One region of the Bacillus sp. DTU_2020_1000418_1_SI_GHA_SEK_038 genome, then DNA from elsewhere that is predicted to be linked to it. Evidence: riboswitches for the same ligand, from Rfam matches in the RefSeq annotation. Region 1 holds a riboswitch; each other region holds the start of a gene.

Region 1 (6,270 bases):
ACTTCAGAAATAATTAAGATATTTTTTAACATGTCCTTTTACTGATAACTTATTCTTTCCTATAGTTTATATACCCATCGGCAGGAGCGTATTCATTGAACTTAGTTCATTTTCATACTTTTTTTCAATAAATACGGCATACCATAACATAAACATTAATACCGTCCAAAGCTTTCTGCTGTTATCGTATTGATCCTTATAATGGCCATCAAGAAGCCTATAAAAATAATCTTTGTGAAATAAATGATCTGTATCGCTTTCACGAATTATTGTTCTCGTCCAATCATACATTTCACTCTTTAACCAAAATCTGATCGGAACAGGAAAGCCCAATTTTTTTCGGTCTAAGACATGAGCTGGTACAATTCCTTCCACTGCTTTTCGCAAAATATACTTAGTTGTTCCATTGGCGATATTTAAACTGCTCGGTATTTGAGAGGCAATCTCAAATACCTCTTTATCTAGAAACGGGGCCCGCAAATCTAATAAATGGGCCTCAGTCATTTTATGTGCTTTTAATAAAATATCTCCCCTTAGCCAAGTATGGATATCGATGTACTGCATCTTGTTAATCGCATCATATAAAGCACTCTCTTTGTATAGGGGAGCTGTAATATTCGTATAACTTAGGACATCTCTATATTCTCGGAAAAACATACGTTTCTCTGCTTCGGAAAAAATCTTAGCATTCCCAATATATCTTTCTTCCAAGGGGGTAACCCCACGCTCAATAAAGCTTTTTCCCCTAATCCCTTCTGGCAGAAAAAAAGCCAGCGTCCTCAAAACTCTCTTAATAAAATTAGGTATATATTGAAAAAGCCTTAAGGAGTGTGGTTCACGATAAATATTATAGCCGCCGAATAATTCATCAGCTCCCTCTCCTGATAGAACAATCTTTACATGCTTACTTGCCTCCTTAGAAGCAAAGTAAAGCGGAATACAGGCTGGATCTGCAAGCGGATCTTCTAAAGAATAAACAATATTCGGCAACTCCCTAATGAATTCTTCAGGATTAATGATCCTGCTAATATTTTCGATCCCAAGCCTTTCAGCTGTTTTCTCCGCAATGTCAATCTCACTAAATCCTGCTTGCTCAAATCCAACAGAAAATGTTTTTAAGTCTGGATGATATTCCTTTGCGATCGCAGCAATAATAGAGGAATCAATGCCCCCAGAGAGGAAGGACCCAATCGGCGCATCGCTTTGCGTATGCGATTGAATAGACTGATAAAGGGCTCCTTTTATCTCTCGAATAAATTCAGCTTCTTGTTTCAATACTGGATGAAAGGAAGCTTTCCAATAGCAAATAATCTCCATCGGGGTATCGATTTTCTTTATAAAATAATGCCCAGGCTCAAGCTTTCGGATCTCATCTGTCATCGTATCTGGCTCCGGGACAAACTGATAGGTTAAATATTGCTGTAAAGCATCTTTATTCAATACTTCAATTTGAATAATTTCTAAAATGCTTTTCTTTTCAGTGGAAAAGTATATCCCTTCAACTCCTTCATAATAGTAAAAAGGTTTAATCCCAAAAGGATCTCTGGCACCAAACAGAACCTTATCCTGATCATCCCAAATAACAAGAGCATACAATCCACGGAGCTTTTCCACTATTTTTGCTTTTAATTGTCTGTATAAGATTAATAATATCTCCTGAACAGAATTTGCACATTCAGAAAGTTCACCTTTAAGCTCATTTATATTAGTAATTTCTCCAGTAAATACAATCCAATATCGGTCATGTTGATAGGGACAAGGTTTCTCATCACACCTTAAATAATGGAAAATAACATGCTCACCGTCATAAAAACTTGATTCACTTTTCAAGGTATCTACATTGTCATTTTTTCGTTTTACAAATCCACTAAAGCCGCTCATTCATTTATCACCCATTTACACTTTTTTAGATGATGAGTGCTAATTTATTAGTTTATTGATTAGAGAAATAGAGGAAGGTGTTTGTAAGGAATGGGGAAGAATAGAAATTTAAAATCATCTTTAACATAAGACGAATAAAAAAAGCGGAAGTTACATCAAAAATGTAGCTTCCGCTCTATTAATATTATTTTAAAGCCTCTGCACGTAATGCATCTGCTTTATCTGTACGCTCCCAAGGAAGATCGATATCGGTGCGTCCGAAATGACCGTAAGCAGCAGTTTGCTTATAAATAGGACGGCGCAGGTTTAGCATATTAATAATGCCAGCTGGACGAAGATCAAAGTTTTTGCGAACTAAGTCAACTAACACGTCTTCTTCTACTTTACCTGTTCCGAAAGTATCAATTGAAATAGATACCGGCTGTGCTACTCCGATTGCATAAGCAAGCTGAACTTCAACTTTATCAGCTAGACCCGCAGCAACGATGTTTTTTGCCACATAACGAGCGGCATAAGCAGCGGAACGGTCAACCTTTGTAGGATCCTTTCCAGAGAATGCTCCACCGCCGTGACGAGCGTATCCACCGTAAGTATCAACAATAATTTTGCGGCCAGTTAAGCCAGCATCCCCTTGTGGTCCGCCAATTACGAAACGGCCTGTAGGGTTGATAAAGTATTTTGTATTCTCATCAATTAGTTCTTTAGGAACAACTGGATTGATGACATGCTCTTTAATATTACGCTGAATTTGCTCTAAGCTAATTTCAGGATGATGTTGAGTAGAAATAACAATGGTGTCAATGCGTACAGGCTTGTTATTTTCATCATATTCTACAGTTACTTGTGTTTTTCCGTCTGGACGAAGGTAAGGAAGGATTTCTTCTTTACGAACTTCAGTTAAACGGCGAGCTAATTTATGAGATAAGGAAATCGGAAGCGGCATAAGCTCTTTTGTTTCGTTACATGCAAACCCGAACATTAAACCTTGGTCACCTGCACCAATTGCTTCAATTTCTTCATCAGTCATTTGGCCTTCACGAGCTTCTAAAGCTTGGTCAACCCCCATCGCAATATCTGGTGATTGCTCATCAATAGAAGTTAATACCGCACAAGTTTCTGAGTCAAAACCGTATTTGGCACGAGTGTAGCCAATCTCTTTGACAGTTTCACGAACGATTTTTGGAATATCTACATAAGAAGATGTAGTGATTTCTCCTGCAATTAGAACTAAACCTGTTGTAACTGACGTTTCTGCAGCTACACGTGCATTTGCATCCTGTGCTAAAATGGCATCTAAAATGGCATCAGAGATTTGGTCACAAATTTTATCCGGATGACCTTCAGTAACTGATTCAGATGTAAACAAACGACGTTTTGTTGACATGCTGATGTTCCTCCTTTATATAAAAACATTTGATACGGAACTCATTCCCTAAGTAGTATGAAATAAATTTGGAGTTTTTATTATAAAGCGTGCTGGCTTTTCGAAAGCCATTCATCAAATTGCAAAATAAAAAACCTTTTCATCCATGTGAAAAGGTTGAAGCAAATCGATTCGCGCCTTTCACTCTTATCGTTCAAGGAATAAATCCTTGCGTCAGGTTAGCACCTTTGCTAATCAAATTTGCCTTGGCATATTTACGCCAAAAAATCTAAGGCATCCGCCGGAGGCTTAACTTTAATCAACTAAAATAAAGTTAATTCTAATAGCAGGTTGCTGGGCTTCATCGGGCCTGTCCCTCCGCCAGCTCGGGATAAGAGAGTATCCGTTCAAGGATAAATCATAACTTAATATATAAAAAGAAGTCAATAAAATTCTTAATTAATTTTGGTGTTTTTTTTGTGTCCATGTACATCATAAGGAACAACTGCCATTGTCGCATTTTTTCCTTAAAAACTTATGTCTATTCTTAGCTATCCATTTATATATAGGATTACCTGCAAACGACATCCCAGGAAGAAATAAACATAATCCTAATAGGTTTAATGGAGGAGAAAGCAAGAGTATATATCTCACTGCATCAAAGCCTTTACGGACTTTTCCACTGGAAGAAATAATATGAAGCTCTCTTCGTAAGCTGATTTTATCGAACAGTAATGGATGGCCGTTTCTTTCATATTCCTGTAATGAAACCCAGCTAATTTTTTGAAAAAAATCAATTTTTTCAAAAAATCGTTTAGATTCCTTGCATAAACTGCATGTTTCATCGTATAATGCAATCGTTTTCACCTAACACCACCCCCATCATATAATTATATGTTAGTTTAACATATTTTATCTCTATAAAATTGGTGTGGTACATAACGAGCTTCTGCATTAATCGAAGTTATTATTGTTCAAACAGAGAAAAATATTTAATGAAAAAAACCACAATTAGTATAGATTAATCATCCAAATGTGTTATACTATTCGTAAATTGAAATGTCTTTCATAAATTTAATGTAAAAGGAAGGTATTCTTCAGATGAACTCTGTTAGCATTCCGAATAAATTAACTGAATTATTAAAGGGAAATAATATTCAAGTACAATTATCTGTTCCGCAGCTTGTGGAAAAGGTATTAAATCGTAAAGAAGGTTCACTCACTTCGACTGGTGCAGTTTGTGCAACTACCGGAAAATATACAGGACGTTCCCCTAAAGATAAATATATTGTTGAAGAAGCTTCTTCGAAAGATAAAGTGGATTGGGGAAATGTCAATCAGCCAATTTCAGAAGAGGCATTTTCTAGCCTATATGATAAGGTAATAACCTATTTAAAAGAGAAAGATGAAGTTTTTGTATTTAAAGGATTCGCCGGTGCTGACAAAAAACATCGCCTTCCCATTCAAGTTATTAATGAATATGCTTGGCATAATTTATTTGCTCATCAGCTTTTCATTCGCCCAACAGATGAGGATTTATTAGATCATCAGGCAGAATTCACAGTTATTTCCGCTCCAAATTTTAAGGCGGACCCAGCTGTAGATGGCACAAATTCTGAAACATTCATTATTGTTTCCTTCGAACGCCGTACCGTATTAATTGGCGGAACAGAATATGCTGGCGAAATTAAAAAGTCTATATTCTCTGTTATGAACTATTTATTGCCAGAAAACGGAATATTACCAATGCACTGCTCTGCAAACGTTGGTCTAGAAGGAGATGTAGCACTATTCTTCGGACTTTCAGGAACTGGTAAAACAACATTATCTGCTGACCCTAATCGCCGTCTTATCGGTGATGACGAGCACGGGTGGTCTCCTAATGGCGTATTCAATATTGAAGGTGGATGCTATGCAAAAACCATTGGGTTAACTCGCGAGAAAGAACCGCAAATTTTTGATGCAATCCGTTTCGGTTCTGTGCTTGAAAATGTTGTAATTAACAGCGAATCTCGTGTTGCTGATTATGATGACAACACCCTAACTGAAAATACTCGTGCTGCATACCCGCTGCAAGCAATCGATAATATCGTTGACCCGAGCATTGCTGGTCATCCGAATACAATTGTATTTTTAACAGCTGATGCATTTGGCGTATTGCCTCCAATCGCTAAATTATCAAAAGAGCAAGCGATGTACCACTTCCTAAGCGGATATACGTCAAAGCTTGCTGGTACAGAGCGCGGAATTACTTCACCACAAGCAACATTCTCAACATGCTTTGGTTCACCATTCCTTCCGCTTCCTGCAACAGAGTATGCTGAAATGCTTGGCAAGAAAATTGATGAGCATAATGCAAAAGTATTCCTTGTAAATACCGGCTGGACTGGCGGCGAATATGGCGTTGGTAACCGTATGAAGCTTGCTTACACTCGTGCTATGGTACAATCCGCTCTAGAAGGCGAATTAAATAATGTAGAGACGATTAAAGACGAAATCTTCGGTCTTGAAATTCCTTTACATGTTCCAGGTGTTCCTGATGAAGTTCTTCAGCCAAGCAAAACATGGGCTGACCAAGCAGCTTACGATGAAAAAGCAAAGGAATTAGCTTCTAAATTCCGTGAAAACTTCAAAAAATTCTCAAACGTTTCTGCTGAAATCGAAGAACAGGGCGGACCAATTGCTTAATATAGTATAAAAATTAGGGTGTCCCGAGTGGACACCCTTTTTATCGCAAATTAACGGGCGGTAAGACCCCCACTTTTTGAAGTTTCACTTATATTAAGACCTTTCTTGCTGGCTTTTCATCCAATTTGTTAAATCCCTTACAACTCTCCGATTTACAGCTGGTGGAAAAAAATGTGTAAACTCTCGAAAATACCAGCTTTCTACTTCCTTTCCTAATGATCTTAATCTTTTCTCAAGCCTGTAAGCATGTTCAACGGAGACATTATGATCCTGTTCACCGTGAATGATTAATGTCGGGGTCTCAAGCTTTTCCAATTGAAAAAGCGGTGTCCGGGATT
Region 2 (6,270 bases), 1.2 Mb from region 1:
CATTCCTAAAATACCGACCTGAGGCCCGTTTAAGATCGGAGTTGAAAGCAGTGAACCGAACGTACCGCCATTTGTAATTGTAAAGGTGCCGCCTTGAAGGTCTTGTAAACCAAGCTTATTATTTCTTGCTTTTGTCGCAAGATCCATAATGTCTTTTTCAATTTCTGCGAAATTCTTGCGGTCTGCATCACGGACAACAGGGACGACTAAACCTTCTTCTGTAGACACAGCTACTCCGATGTCATAAAACTTTTTCAAGACAATTTCATCGCCTTGTATTTCAGCATTTAAGAATGGGTTCTTCTTAAGTGCGGCAACGACAGCTTTTGTAAAAAAGGACATAAAGCCAAGTTTTACATCATTTTCTTCAAAGAATTTGTCCTTGCGTTTTTTTCGAAGGTTCATCACATTTGTCATATCTACTTCATTAAAGGTTGTCAGCATAGCCGCTGTTTGCTGAACTTCAACAAGTCGATTCGCAATCGTTTGGCGGCGGCGAGTCATTCGGATACGCTCAACTCTTTTTTCTCCATCTTGCTTTATTGGTGCAGGTGCAGCAGCTTTTGGTGCTGATGCTGGAGCACTGCTTGCCTGCGCTTGAGGATTGAAGGATGAAACATCTTGAGCTCGAACTCTTCCTAATGGATCAACTGTAGGAACCTGAGTTAAATCAATGCCTTTTTCACGAGCCATTTTTCTGGCGGCTGGTGAAGCGATTGGACGCTGCTGGTTTTCGTTAGAAGGAGTTTGTTCAGGAGCACTTGGCTCTGCAGGTTTCACTGCAGGTTCAGGTGCTTGTTCTTCTTGAACTGGTGCAGCAGCCTGTGCTGGCTCTGTCCCTGCTTGACCGCTTTCGTCAATAATAGCAATTACTTCACCTACATTTACATTATCGCCTTCCTGAGCTTTCAATTCTTTTAAAACTCCAGTAAAGTCAGAAATGATTTCAACATTTACTTTATCAGTTTCTAACTCGACAACGAAATCCCCTTTATTAACGAAATCGCCTGGCTGTTTTAACCACTGCGCAATGGTTCCCTCTGTAATTGATTCAGCTAGTTCTGGTACTCTAATTTCGGCCACCTTAATTTCCTCCTTCTTGCTTTTGCGTTAATGCCTCTTCAATGATGCGTGCCTGTTCATGCTTATGAATAATCGGATCTCCTTCGGATGGGCTTGAACGGCGGCGTCTGCCGACATATGATACATCTTCCCCTTGATCAGCAAGCTTTTTCAATCGAGGCTCAACAAAAGTCCATGCACCCATATTTTTAGGCTCCTCTTGAACCCAGAGTATTTCTTTAAGGTTTGGATAACGGTTCATAATTTTCTTAATCGCATCCATTGGGAACGGATAAATCTCTTCTACACGTACAATATGGAACCAGTCTTGATCCTCAATTCTTTTAAGATTTTCAGCCAAATCGATGGCCATTTTTCCTGAGGCTAAAACTAAGCGAGTCACACTTTCCGTTTCTTTTCCAAGACCAGGCTGTTCAAGAACAGGTCTGAATTCACCCTCACTTAAATCTTTAGCACTTGATGCGACAAGCTGATGACGGAGAAGACTTTTTGGCGACATAATCACAAGCGGACGAACCTCTTCACGATTTAAAATAGCTGCCTGTCTCCGTAAAATATGAAAATATTGCGCTGATGATGATAAATTTGCTACAGTCCAGTTATTTTCAGCGGCTAAAGTTAAAAACCTTTCTAAACGGGCACTAGAATGCTCTGGTCCTTGGCCCTCATAGCCATGAGGAAGTAACATAACCAGACCAGATTTCTGTCCCCATTTAGCCCGGCCCGCTGCAATAAATTGGTCAAACATAACTTGAGCAGAGTTGGCGAAATCTCCAAATTGCGCTTCCCATAATACTAGTGTTTCTGGGGCAAACACGTTATACCCATATTCAAAGCCTAATACTGCCATTTCGGATAATGGGCTATTATGAACTGCAAAGGATGCTTTAGCCGTTGACATTAAATGAAGCGGAGAATATGATTTACCGGTTTCGTTATCATGTAAAACGATATTGCGGTGTGCAAACGTCCCCCGCTCAGAATCCTGACCTGTAAGACGGATTGGAGTACCATCATTAACAATTGATGCAAATGCTAATGTTTCCGCATGCCCCCAATCAATTTTTGCTTCACCTTCTAGTGCATCCAATCTTCTCTTTAATATCTTATCGAGTTTATTAAATACAAAAAAGTTTTCTGGGAAACCTAAAAGCTCCTGATTCATTTGCTTTAATGTTTCGATAGGTACAGCCGTATTAACATTTGGCAAGCCCTTTTCAACAGTTTCAGGTGGGTCCATATCCACAATGTCAATTTTTTTATTTGGAACCTTTTCATAGGCGGATTTTAATTTATCGATGATGGCTTCTTCCATTTTCGAAGCTTCATCCTTCGTAATGGCTGCTTGGCTAATTAGCTTATCTGCATATAAATTCTTAACCGTTACTTCCTGATGGATGATTTTATACATTAATGGATTCGTTGTCATTGGTTCGTCCATTTCATTATGGCCAAATCGACGATAGCCAATTAAATCGATTAAGAAGTCTTTTTGGAATTTCTCTCTGTATTCACATGCTAATCTTGCTGCAGCTACACATGCTTCTGGGTCATTAGCGTTCACATGAAGAATAGGAATCTCATAGCCCTTTGCTAGATCACTTGAATATCTTGTAGAACGCGAGTCATAGGATTCTGTCGTAAATCCAATCGTATTATTCGCAATGATATGTATGGATCCCCCAGTGTCATAACCTTTTAGCTGGCCAAGGTTTAATGTTTCTGCGACAACTCCCTGACCTGGGAAGGCTGCATCCCCATGTATTATAATAGAGAGAGCTGATCTGAAATCTACTTCAGGATATCCTTTGCTCGTTCGATCATCCTGTGCTGCCCGTGTATATCCTTCAACAACAGCACCGACAAATTCTAAATGGCTCGGATTATTTGCAAGAGTTAACCTCGCGATAGTTGTATTTTCATCTTTTATTTGCTTGTCCAATCCAAGGTGATACTTTACATCCCCTGTCCAGCCATAGCTTATGCCAATGGAGCCTTCAGATGGAACAAGCTCTTTATTAGGAGCGTGCTGGAATTCTGCGAATATCATTTCATACGGCTTTCCCAGAACATGTGCAAGCACATTAAGGCGTCCACGGTGTGCCATCCCAATATTTATTGTTTTAGTACCATTTGAGACTGATTCGGAAACAATTTCATCCAATAAAGGAACCATCGAATCAAGTCCTTCAATGGAAAATCGTTTTTGACCTACAAATGTTCGGTGAAGGTACTTTTCAAATTCCTCTACTTCTGTAAGTCTTCTTAGGATTTTCGTCTTTTCTTCTGCTTTTAAGTTTAGATTTAATTCATTTGATTCTACTTTTTTCCTGAGCCATTCCTTCTCATTCTCATCATCTACATGATGAAATTCGAAAGCGATGGTGCCCATATACACACTTTTCAAATATTCAATCGCATCATGTCCGTTTCTTAGTGGAACCTTTGCTTCTGTACAAATAAGATTAGCTGGGATTGCCTTTAGGTCTTCTTCAGTTAAACCATATCGAGAAAGTTCAAAGAGCTTTCTTTCTGGTTCATGATTTTTTAATGGATAAATATCAGCTGCACGATGCCCGTAAAATCTAATATTATCCGCAAGACGAATAGCAGCTAAAGTTTTCTCTAATACATTAGAGTTTGTAAATGTTACATTTGCTTCTGACTTAGGGAAATCTTTAATTTCAGTAACAGGTGATCCCGTCTCATCAAAATAGGCTCTCATTTCTGGATCAATGGAGTTAGGATCTTGCAAATAGTTTTCGTATAACTCAATGACATAGCCAAGGTTTGGACCATAAAATCCTTGATTAAAAGGTCTCTCACCATTCAATGGCTTTTTCATGTAAAAAAACCTCCACCACTATATTTGAAAAGTTCTATGTCCATTATTCTTTCCCTAAAAAACGATTAAATGAGTAAATTGGTAATTGGCAATACTTAATTGAGAATTACAAGAATAATAATATTTTTAGGGTACAAATAATTTCCAAAGCCATTTTAACACGTAAAAGTTTGTTATTCAAAGGTTTTAAACATGGATATAGTAGAAAATATTTGTTTTAAAAAAACCTATTTTAGTAAAGTAATCCATAAACGATTCTTTAGCTTGATATAATAATAAAGACAACGCTTACACAAATGCTAACTATGTGTCATCTCAATATGGATAAACAAATTATTATTTAAAGAGGATTGACTTTTCTGAATGTTAACGTGTAATATTAATAGAAAATTGAAAATGATTTCTTATCAAGAGAGGTCGAGGGTAAGGCCCGAAGACGCCTCAGCAACCATCAATCGCTAAAAATAGATTGAAAAGGTGCTAATTCCTGCAAGTTTTTATTAAAACTTGAAAGATAAGAAGAGTGACTATGTAAACAATGAAAAGTCTTCTTCTTAAGAAGGCTTTTTATTTTTTTTCAATAAAAAGGAGTGCTGACAATGTATAAGACAGATACGATTCTTGCGCAAATTGGAAACCGAAGTGAAACAGTTACTGGGACTGTTAACCCGCCCATTTATCTCTCAACGGCCTATCGGCATGACGGAATTGGCCAGTCTACTGGATTTGATTATATTCGAACAGGAAATCCAACACGAACAATATTGGAAAAGGCAATTGCTGAGCTTGAGGAAGGAGATCAAGGCTATGCATGCAGTTCAGGTATGGGTGCAATCCTTACCGTCCTCTCCCTGTTCCAATCAGGCGATGAATTAATCGTTTCAAAGGATCTATATGGCGGTACATATCGTTTATTCGAGCAAGGTTATAAGAAATGGGGCTTGAATTGTAAATATACTAAGGACTTTTCAGCTGAAAGTCTGGAAAAGGAAATCACAGCAAATACAAAGGCTATTTTCATTGAAACCCCTACAAATCCATTAATGGAGGAAACTGATATTAGAGTAGTGGCTGAGTTTGCGAAAAAGCATCAGCTTTTACTGCTTGTTGATAACACATTTTATACCCCTGTTTTACAGCAGCCAATAAAGCTTGGTGCTGATATCGTCATCCACAGTGCCACGAAGTATTTAGGCGGACATAATGATGTGTTAGCCGGATTAATTGTTGCGAAAGGAAAAGAGTTATGTGAATTATTAGCCATGCACCACAATGCAGCAGGTGCGGTACTAAGCCCATTTGATTCATGGCTTCTCATACGCGGAATGAAAACACTTGCGCTGCGGATGGAGCGTCACGAAAAGAATGCTCAGGAAATTGTCCGTTATTTATCTGAACATGATGTTGTAACCGATGTGCTCTATCCTGGCCGAGGAGGGATGGTTTCATTTCGAATTAAGGACGAATCTTATGTAAATCCGTTTTTACAAAGTCTTTCCTTAATATCCTTTGCGGAAAGCCTTGGGGGTGCGGAAAGCTTTATCACCTACCCTGCAACCCAAACTCATGCAGATATCCCTGAACAAATTCGAATTGAAACCGGAGTCTGTAACCGTTTATTGCGTTTTTCCGTAGGCATCGAAAATGCTGAAGATATTATCCAGGATTTAGAATTGGCATTCGCTAAAGTTATGGAGGGTGTTGCACTATGAGTAACGAGGTTAGCTATCATTTTGAAACAAAGCTTTTGCATAATAATCATAAATATGATCCAGTAACTGGTGCGGTGAGTGTACCTATTAACCATGCCTCTACCTTTCACCAATCTGACTTTGATACATTTGGAAAATATGATTATGGAAGAAGTCTGAATCCAACTCGTGAAGCACTTGAAACAGTTATTGCGGATCTTGAGGAAGGAACGCATGGCTTTGCGTTTTCTTCCGGAATGGCTGCAATCTCAACTGCATTTTTACTCCTCTCACAAGATGATCACGTTTTAATAACGGAGGATGTTTATGGTGGTACCTATCGTTTCGTTACACAAGTACTTACCCGATTAGGCATTGAACATACATTTGTTGATATGACTGACTTAGGTGCAGTTCAAAAAGCTATTCAGCCTAATACGAAGGTGTTTTACGTGGAAACTCCTTCCAACCCACTATTAAAGGTGACTGATATAAAAGCGATAACTACACTCGCAAAAAAGCACGGAGCTTTAACATTTGTTGATAATACATTTTTAACGCCTGCCCTACAAAAGCCGCTCTCTTTAGGAGCAGATGTTGTTTTACATAGTGCCACGAAATTTTTATCGGGACATAGTGATGTTGTTGCTG
Region 3 (6,270 bases), 590 kb from region 1:
CTGCTTACACCTTGATAATCCTTCAATGAAAAGCTTTCTATCAACTGCTCTAGGTCTACCCCTAGCTCATCGGACATAATCTCGTTGTAGCAATTGTTACATAATCGCTTACTAGTTGCCCCGTCTTTCAATATGATTTTTACTTCATTCGTTCCGCAGCGCTCACACTTGTCCATATGCTCACCTATTTAGTTTTTCTTCTATTTTATCATAATGACAATTGGATTAGAAAAATGCAAAATTGCAATAGCATGTTCATTGCTTTGTACGCCAGCCTATCAAACACCCCTTTTCTTACAGGGAGCGTCAACCGTCCATCCGGTTTTTGTAGTTGCTAGATTGATATTATCATTTTCAATTCAAAAAATTAGCTAAATCCGATCATTTGCTCCGCGTTCTTTATTACCACATAGTAAAACCTTCAATTTATTCATACAACAAATTAAGCTTAAGATTGGCTTTATTGCACATTATCCTTCGAAGATTCATCTCCCCTTCAGAAAATACAAAATCACACAGAAAAAGGTACTCTAATCTATCAGTTCTGTAATCTAAGTTGTACCTAAGCCTGTTTAGGCCACTTAAACGACATATTGTTAGATAAAAACTTCACTTTGACAGAGAGGCTGAAGGTTTATCAGCCAAATTGGGCAGTTTGTCAGCCAGATTTTGAATTTGTCAGCCAATTCCAGGTAGTTGTCAGCCAAATTGACTGGTTTGTCAGCCAATTCCCACAGGTGGCACCTAAATCTCTCTACATTGCTTATATAAGTGAACTTTTCATGATCTCACTTCCAAAAATTACATCCCTGAACGTGGTAAAAAAATACAGGATTTCCTCCTGGAATAAAGTGAATAGGCGCATCTAGATTATTGTGCTTGATTACAATTAATATCCTAATAGACTTTTTTCCAAACCCTTTATCAACGCGGATCGGTACTAATTTCACAAAAAATAATTTGACTTAATTGAATTTTGTGATAATATAAATACAATAATTCCTATTGTTATACTACGAATTAAACTCTTTTTATCCAGATAGAGGGTGAGACTACCCCCGCGAACTCTCGGCATCCAGGTTTTAAAGCGAGGTCAGACATCACTCAGATTGCGAAGAACCCTGGTGCCAAATTCAGAAGAGTGGCTGCTCATTCCGAAGATAAGAAGGTGTTGGCAAAATGGCTTCACGTTTCGTAATGCACCCTTCTATTATCGTAAAGAAGAGTTGTCGTTTTTCCAAAGCTGTAAAGCAAGTAAATGAAATCCAAATTGGAAAGGGAGAGAAAAAGATGGCCATTTCAACATTTAAAGCAAAAACAGTTTTAAAAGAAAACGTATTAGTGGAAACAGAATCGAGAGGGCATAAAGTGATTGTGGATGAGCCAGCAACCTTAGGAGGAACTGATAAAGGAATGAATCCGGTGGAACTACTTCTGTCCGCTTTAGGTGCGTGCCAGTCAATCGTAGCGAGAACATATGCGAAGCAATTCAATATCGATCTTAAAAAGTTTTGGGTTGAATTAGAAGGAGATATTGACCTAGACGGGTTTTTTAACAAATCTGATGTAAGACCAGGATTCTTATCCATACTGTATACGTTTCATATCGAAACGGATGCCCCAGAAGATAAAGTCGAAGCATTTAAAGCATTCGTTGAAGATCATTGTCCTGTCGGCGACACGATTGCCAATCCTGTGAATCTTGTTTCTTCAAAAATGGTTGTTCATCAGCCTGTTAAATAAAATACGGCCGCAAAGATAAAAATACGAATATATAAACTAATAAGAGACACACAGGAAAATTAAATTCTTGTGTGTCTCTTTTAATATACGACTAATGTGAAACAGGATTTTCCCGGGCGTCACTGCGACGAAATGATCCTTTATTCCGCTAATACTTTTCAGGTCTCTATTAATCAAACGTTTAATTAAATCCCCTTAAATCCAGACAGGACAAGGGATTGAGACTGTTCAATCAAACGTTTGTTTAAAGGCCAGCTTGCACCGTGACAGGATCTCACTAAGTTTGTATCATAATAATTATTAAAATTTGGCCATTGCTTTAAATTGATATATAAATACGAACATACATATTAATCAAACGTTTAATTAAATCCACTCAAAGCCATACAGGACAAGGGATTGGGACTGTTCAATCAAACGTTTGTTTAAAGGCCATCTTGCACCGTGACAGGATCTCACTAAGTTTGTATCATAATAATTATTAAAATTTGGCCATTGCTTTAAATTGATATATAAATACGAACATACATATTAATCAAACGTTTAATTAAATCCCCTCAAAGCCAGGCAGGACAAGGGATTGGGACTGTTCAATCAAACGTTTGTTTAAAGGTCCTCTTGCATTGATCGCACAGGATCTCACTATGTTTGTATCATACTAATTATTAAAATTAGGCAATTACATATTAATCAAACGTTTAATTAAATCCACTCAAAGCCAGGCAGGACAAGGGATTGGGACTGTTTAATCAAACGATTAATTAGACCCTCTAGGTATAGATAATAGCAAAGGTCTATCTAACGATTGTTGAATATCTTCCCAGTATCACTGTGACCATTCGGTTAACGAAAAAAAGAACCCCCCAGAAAAGCGAATCAGTCCGCTTTTCTGGGGGATCTAGTGTTGGTATGTGGAAGAATTCAACTTAAATCATACAACTCTACTTAGAAAATGTTCCAAAAATCGATCGGCTTCTACTTCTGTACAGACGCGAATCTTAGGTTCACCTTCAGGATGACCGATGGTTCTCCCTACCTCTTCTCCTTCTAAAACAACCTTTACATTCATCGTTTCCGTCTTTACAAAGCTTGGATCAATGGCAACTCCCACGGCAAGTGGATCATGAAGACCACAACCGGCGATCCCTGGATAATATTTCTCATAATATCCGATATAAAACTCAGTCATATCCGCAAAAAAATGAGCCGTTTCTTTTCCAGTCTCACGCCATTCATTCACCCTTGATAGTGGCAATAATGTTTGCAAGGTTACATCTAATCCTACAAGAGTCACGTTTAAACCAGATGAGAAAACATAGTCAGCTGCTTCAGGGTCTGCGATGATATTCGCTTCAGCATACGCATTTACATTCCCTGGTACTTTTACAGCCCCACCCATCACAACGACCTCTTTAACGAGCGGGATGATTTCCGGTGCTTTTTGGATCGCTAAAGCAAGATTTGTCAGTGGTCCCACAGCAATGATCGTTATTTCATGCGGGCGATTTTTCACCTGTTCGATCATAAAATCCGGGGCAAATTGACTCATCGCTTGAGTCGTCGGTTCGTTCTTCAACGTATTGCCTATTCCATCCTCTCCATGGACATGTCTCGCCCAAACCTCTTTTTCGCCGCGCACGAATCGTTGAGCAGCCCCTTGATAAACAGGTATTCCCGCTCCTACTTTTTCCAGAACGGTAAGTGTATTACGAGTCGCTTCTTCTACGGGTACGTTACCGAAACAGGTCGTAAAACCAAGCAGCTCTAGTTCTGGAGAGTTTATGGAGTAAGACATCGCTAATGCATCATCAATTCCCGTATCAACATCAAATATAATCGGTTTCAAAACAAATCCCACCATTCAACAATTTAAATTATTTTTTAGTATAACTTTGAAGTGCCTCAGTGACCATATTCCAAAACTTCGCATGGTCTAGTTTCAAGGCAACATTGACATTTGGTTCACGGTCGGTTACACCGTGCATATCTACTAAGGTCATTCCGTAAGTATGAACCCCGGTTGTCTCCACATCCACACGCAACTTTTTCGTCTCAACAACAGAAGGATCGATACAATACGCTACACAACAAATATCATGTACAGGTGGATGTTCGAATCCAAATACCTCTAAATACGTTTTGCGGAAAAACACCAGTAGTTCGTTCACAAATTGCGCAACGGGATTGTCAATCGCAGCAATGCGTTCGCAAACCTCGTGAGTCGCTAAAGCTTGATGAGTAAGGTCAAGCCCCATCATCGTAATCGGAGCGCCACTCTCAAAAACAACCTTTGCAGCCTCCGCATCCACATAAATATTGAATTCTGCTGCTGGAGTCCAGTTGCCAAACGTTCCTCCACCCATGATGACAATTTCCTGTATTTTAGAAAGGATAGCCGGTTCACGTCTCATAGCCATCGCAATATTCGTTAGCGGGCCAGTAGGAACGAGTGTAATATCCCCATCTGATTCCATTAGCTTTCGAATAATAAAATCAACAGCATGTTCCTCTTCAATCGTTTTAGTAGCCTCTGGCAGGACCGGTCCGTCCATTCCGGAATCTCCATGAATATCGGGAGCAGTTTCGCGTTTTCTGACAAGCGGTTGACCGCTTCCTTGGAAAACAGGTACATCATACATGCCAGCAATCTCACAAACTTTTAGGGCATTCGCTGTTGTTTTCTCCACTTCAGCGTTCCCTGCTACAGTTGTAATACCGACTAATTCGATGTTTGGATTCCCTGCTGCGAGCAAAATAGCAATGGCATCATCATGACCTGGATCACAATCAAGAATAATTTTGCGTTTCTTGTTTTCTAGCATAGAAAAATACCGTCCTTTTCATTACTTTGTAAATGCCACACATAAAGAATCTACTATTTATTATGCTTTCATAGGGCATATATCAATCGAGCTAAAATGGTGATTTAAGAATAAAACCACTTGATTTCAATTTGCATATCCTCCCTTTTGATTGAAAGCGATGACAAAAAAGAATGCTCAACATAACACAATCTTATAATATCAAATTTTCACATAAAAAAGAAAAACGATCTCAAAGGTAAATGAGACCATTTCAACATTCCTTATATAAAAGAACACAGACCGACAGCATTGGTATCTACTAAATTTGAGTGCTTTATTTTTGGGTCATACCTATCATAGCAATGCCAAAGCATCCATAAACTTTCTCGCTCTATCTTCCTGCCCTTCTTAATTAATCGTTTGATTAACACCACATGCCTTGCCACACAAGGCTTCTCGGCATTCAATCAAACGATTGATTATATGAAACATACTGTAAAACAAAATTTTTCAGGTTGTCACTGTGACCGTTCCAAATGAAAGCACATTTTAATCAAATGTTGTAAACACATACACATTATCCGCCAAATGTTCATTTATCCTATGGAAAAATGTGCTTTTATTAAGTTGTTTTGTAATCTAAGTTATACTAATCCTGTTTTGACCACTCAAAATACATAATGTGAGATTAAAATTAAACTTTTGCAGGGGGAATGGAGGGTTTATCAGCCAAATTTGGTAGTTTGTAAGCCAGATTGAGGAGTTTATCAGCCAATTCCAGGCGGTTGTCAGCCAAATCGACTGGTTTGTCAGCCAATTCCACTTGTGGCGCACCCCCCCACAGACACCAGCCCATATTAATCAAACGATTGTTTAAATATTATGAACACATACACATTCCCATCCAAATATTTAAAAAAGCTGACATTAACATGGCTTTGACCTTTGAAAATAGCATTCTCTAGCAAGGAAAAGCCCCACCTAGCCCACTTTTTCCTATTTATCTCCCCCCAAAAATCTCTTAAAATGGTACTATACGTATATAAACACTACCAAAAATCCCACTTTTTTGAATTAAGGAGAATAGCTAATGAGGAAACAAAAAGCACTTAAAGTAGTGAGCGCTTCAATGATAACAAGCTCTGCATTTGTCGCTTCTTCACCTGTTGGGGCGGCTGCAGCCAGTAATGTGGACAAGCTGGTGAAGGAAGCCAAGGAATTAGGAACGATTTTAAAATGGGCAATTTCTATTGAAGGAAGTGCAGATGGGAAAACGCGCCCCATGGCAGCTTACAATGCAACTAAGGAAGCTTATAATAAAGCTGTAAACGCCGTTAAAACACTGCCTGCTGCTCAAAAGAATACATACATGGCTGATCTGGAAAAAAACGTAAAGCTGCATATCGACCGAACCATGTCGTATATTGACGCGCTTACGGCTGGAGAAAAAATTAAGGAGAAACAGCAAGCTCTAGCCAATCAACTAGATCGAAATTTAATAAATGACGACACCGAAAAGGCCTACCATGAACTGACAAGAGAAATCCGCAAGCAAGCACTGCTTTTAGACCGTGTTTACGGACAGACAACTCGAGAATTAATCCGCTCTCAATACAAGTATTCTGCGGAGAAGATTCGCGATAACACCATGTACGCCGTCACAGTAAAAATGGCAATCGACAAGGCTTCAAAAGCATTGACCGAAAAGGATACCCGAACGGCT

Evidence for each region. Region 1 has a riboswitch for S-adenosylmethionine ahead of metK (methionine adenosyltransferase). Riboswitches for the same ligand answer to the same signal wherever they lie in the genome.
Region 2: another riboswitch for S-adenosylmethionine. It lies ahead of RRV45_RS11360 (methionine biosynthesis PLP-dependent protein); the one in region 1 lies ahead of metK (methionine adenosyltransferase).
Region 3: another riboswitch for S-adenosylmethionine. It lies ahead of RRV45_RS20275 (OsmC family protein); the one in region 1 lies ahead of metK (methionine adenosyltransferase).

What each region holds. Positions count from the first base shown of each region.
Region 1 covers NZ_CP135435.1:3,489,561-3,495,830, forward strand. Annotated here, with positions in the region: gene RRV45_RS17415 (gamma carbonic anhydrase) at 1-13, shown strand, start outside; gene asnB (asparagine synthase (glutamine-hydrolyzing)) at 67-1,881, opposite strand; gene metK (methionine adenosyltransferase) at 2,066-3,265, opposite strand; SAM riboswitch class I at 3,449-3,642, opposite strand; gene RRV45_RS17430 (thiol-disulfide oxidoreductase DCC family protein) at 3,737-4,111, opposite strand; gene pckA (phosphoenolpyruvate carboxykinase (ATP)) at 4,346-5,932, shown strand; gene RRV45_RS17440 (alpha/beta hydrolase family protein) at 6,026-6,270, opposite strand, start outside.
Region 2 covers NZ_CP135435.1:2,286,029-2,292,298, forward strand. Annotated here, with positions in the region: gene odhB (2-oxoglutarate dehydrogenase complex dihydrolipoyllysine-residue succinyltransferase) at 1-1,083, opposite strand, end outside; gene RRV45_RS11355 (2-oxoglutarate dehydrogenase E1 component) at 1,085-3,928, opposite strand; SAM riboswitch class I at 4,330-4,449, shown strand; gene RRV45_RS11360 (methionine biosynthesis PLP-dependent protein) at 4,528-5,640, shown strand; gene metC (cystathionine beta-lyase) at 5,637-6,270, shown strand, end outside.
Region 3 covers NZ_CP135435.1:4,081,862-4,088,131, forward strand. Annotated here, with positions in the region: gene RRV45_RS20270 (DUF7713 domain-containing protein) at 1-176, opposite strand, end outside; SAM riboswitch class I at 1,029-1,167, shown strand; gene RRV45_RS20275 (OsmC family protein) at 1,291-1,743, shown strand; gene RRV45_RS20280 (nucleoside hydrolase) at 2,675-3,589, opposite strand; gene RRV45_RS20285 (nucleoside hydrolase) at 3,618-4,565, opposite strand; gene RRV45_RS20290 (hypothetical protein) at 5,242-5,370, opposite strand; gene RRV45_RS20295 (Ig-like domain-containing protein) at 5,638-6,270, shown strand, end outside.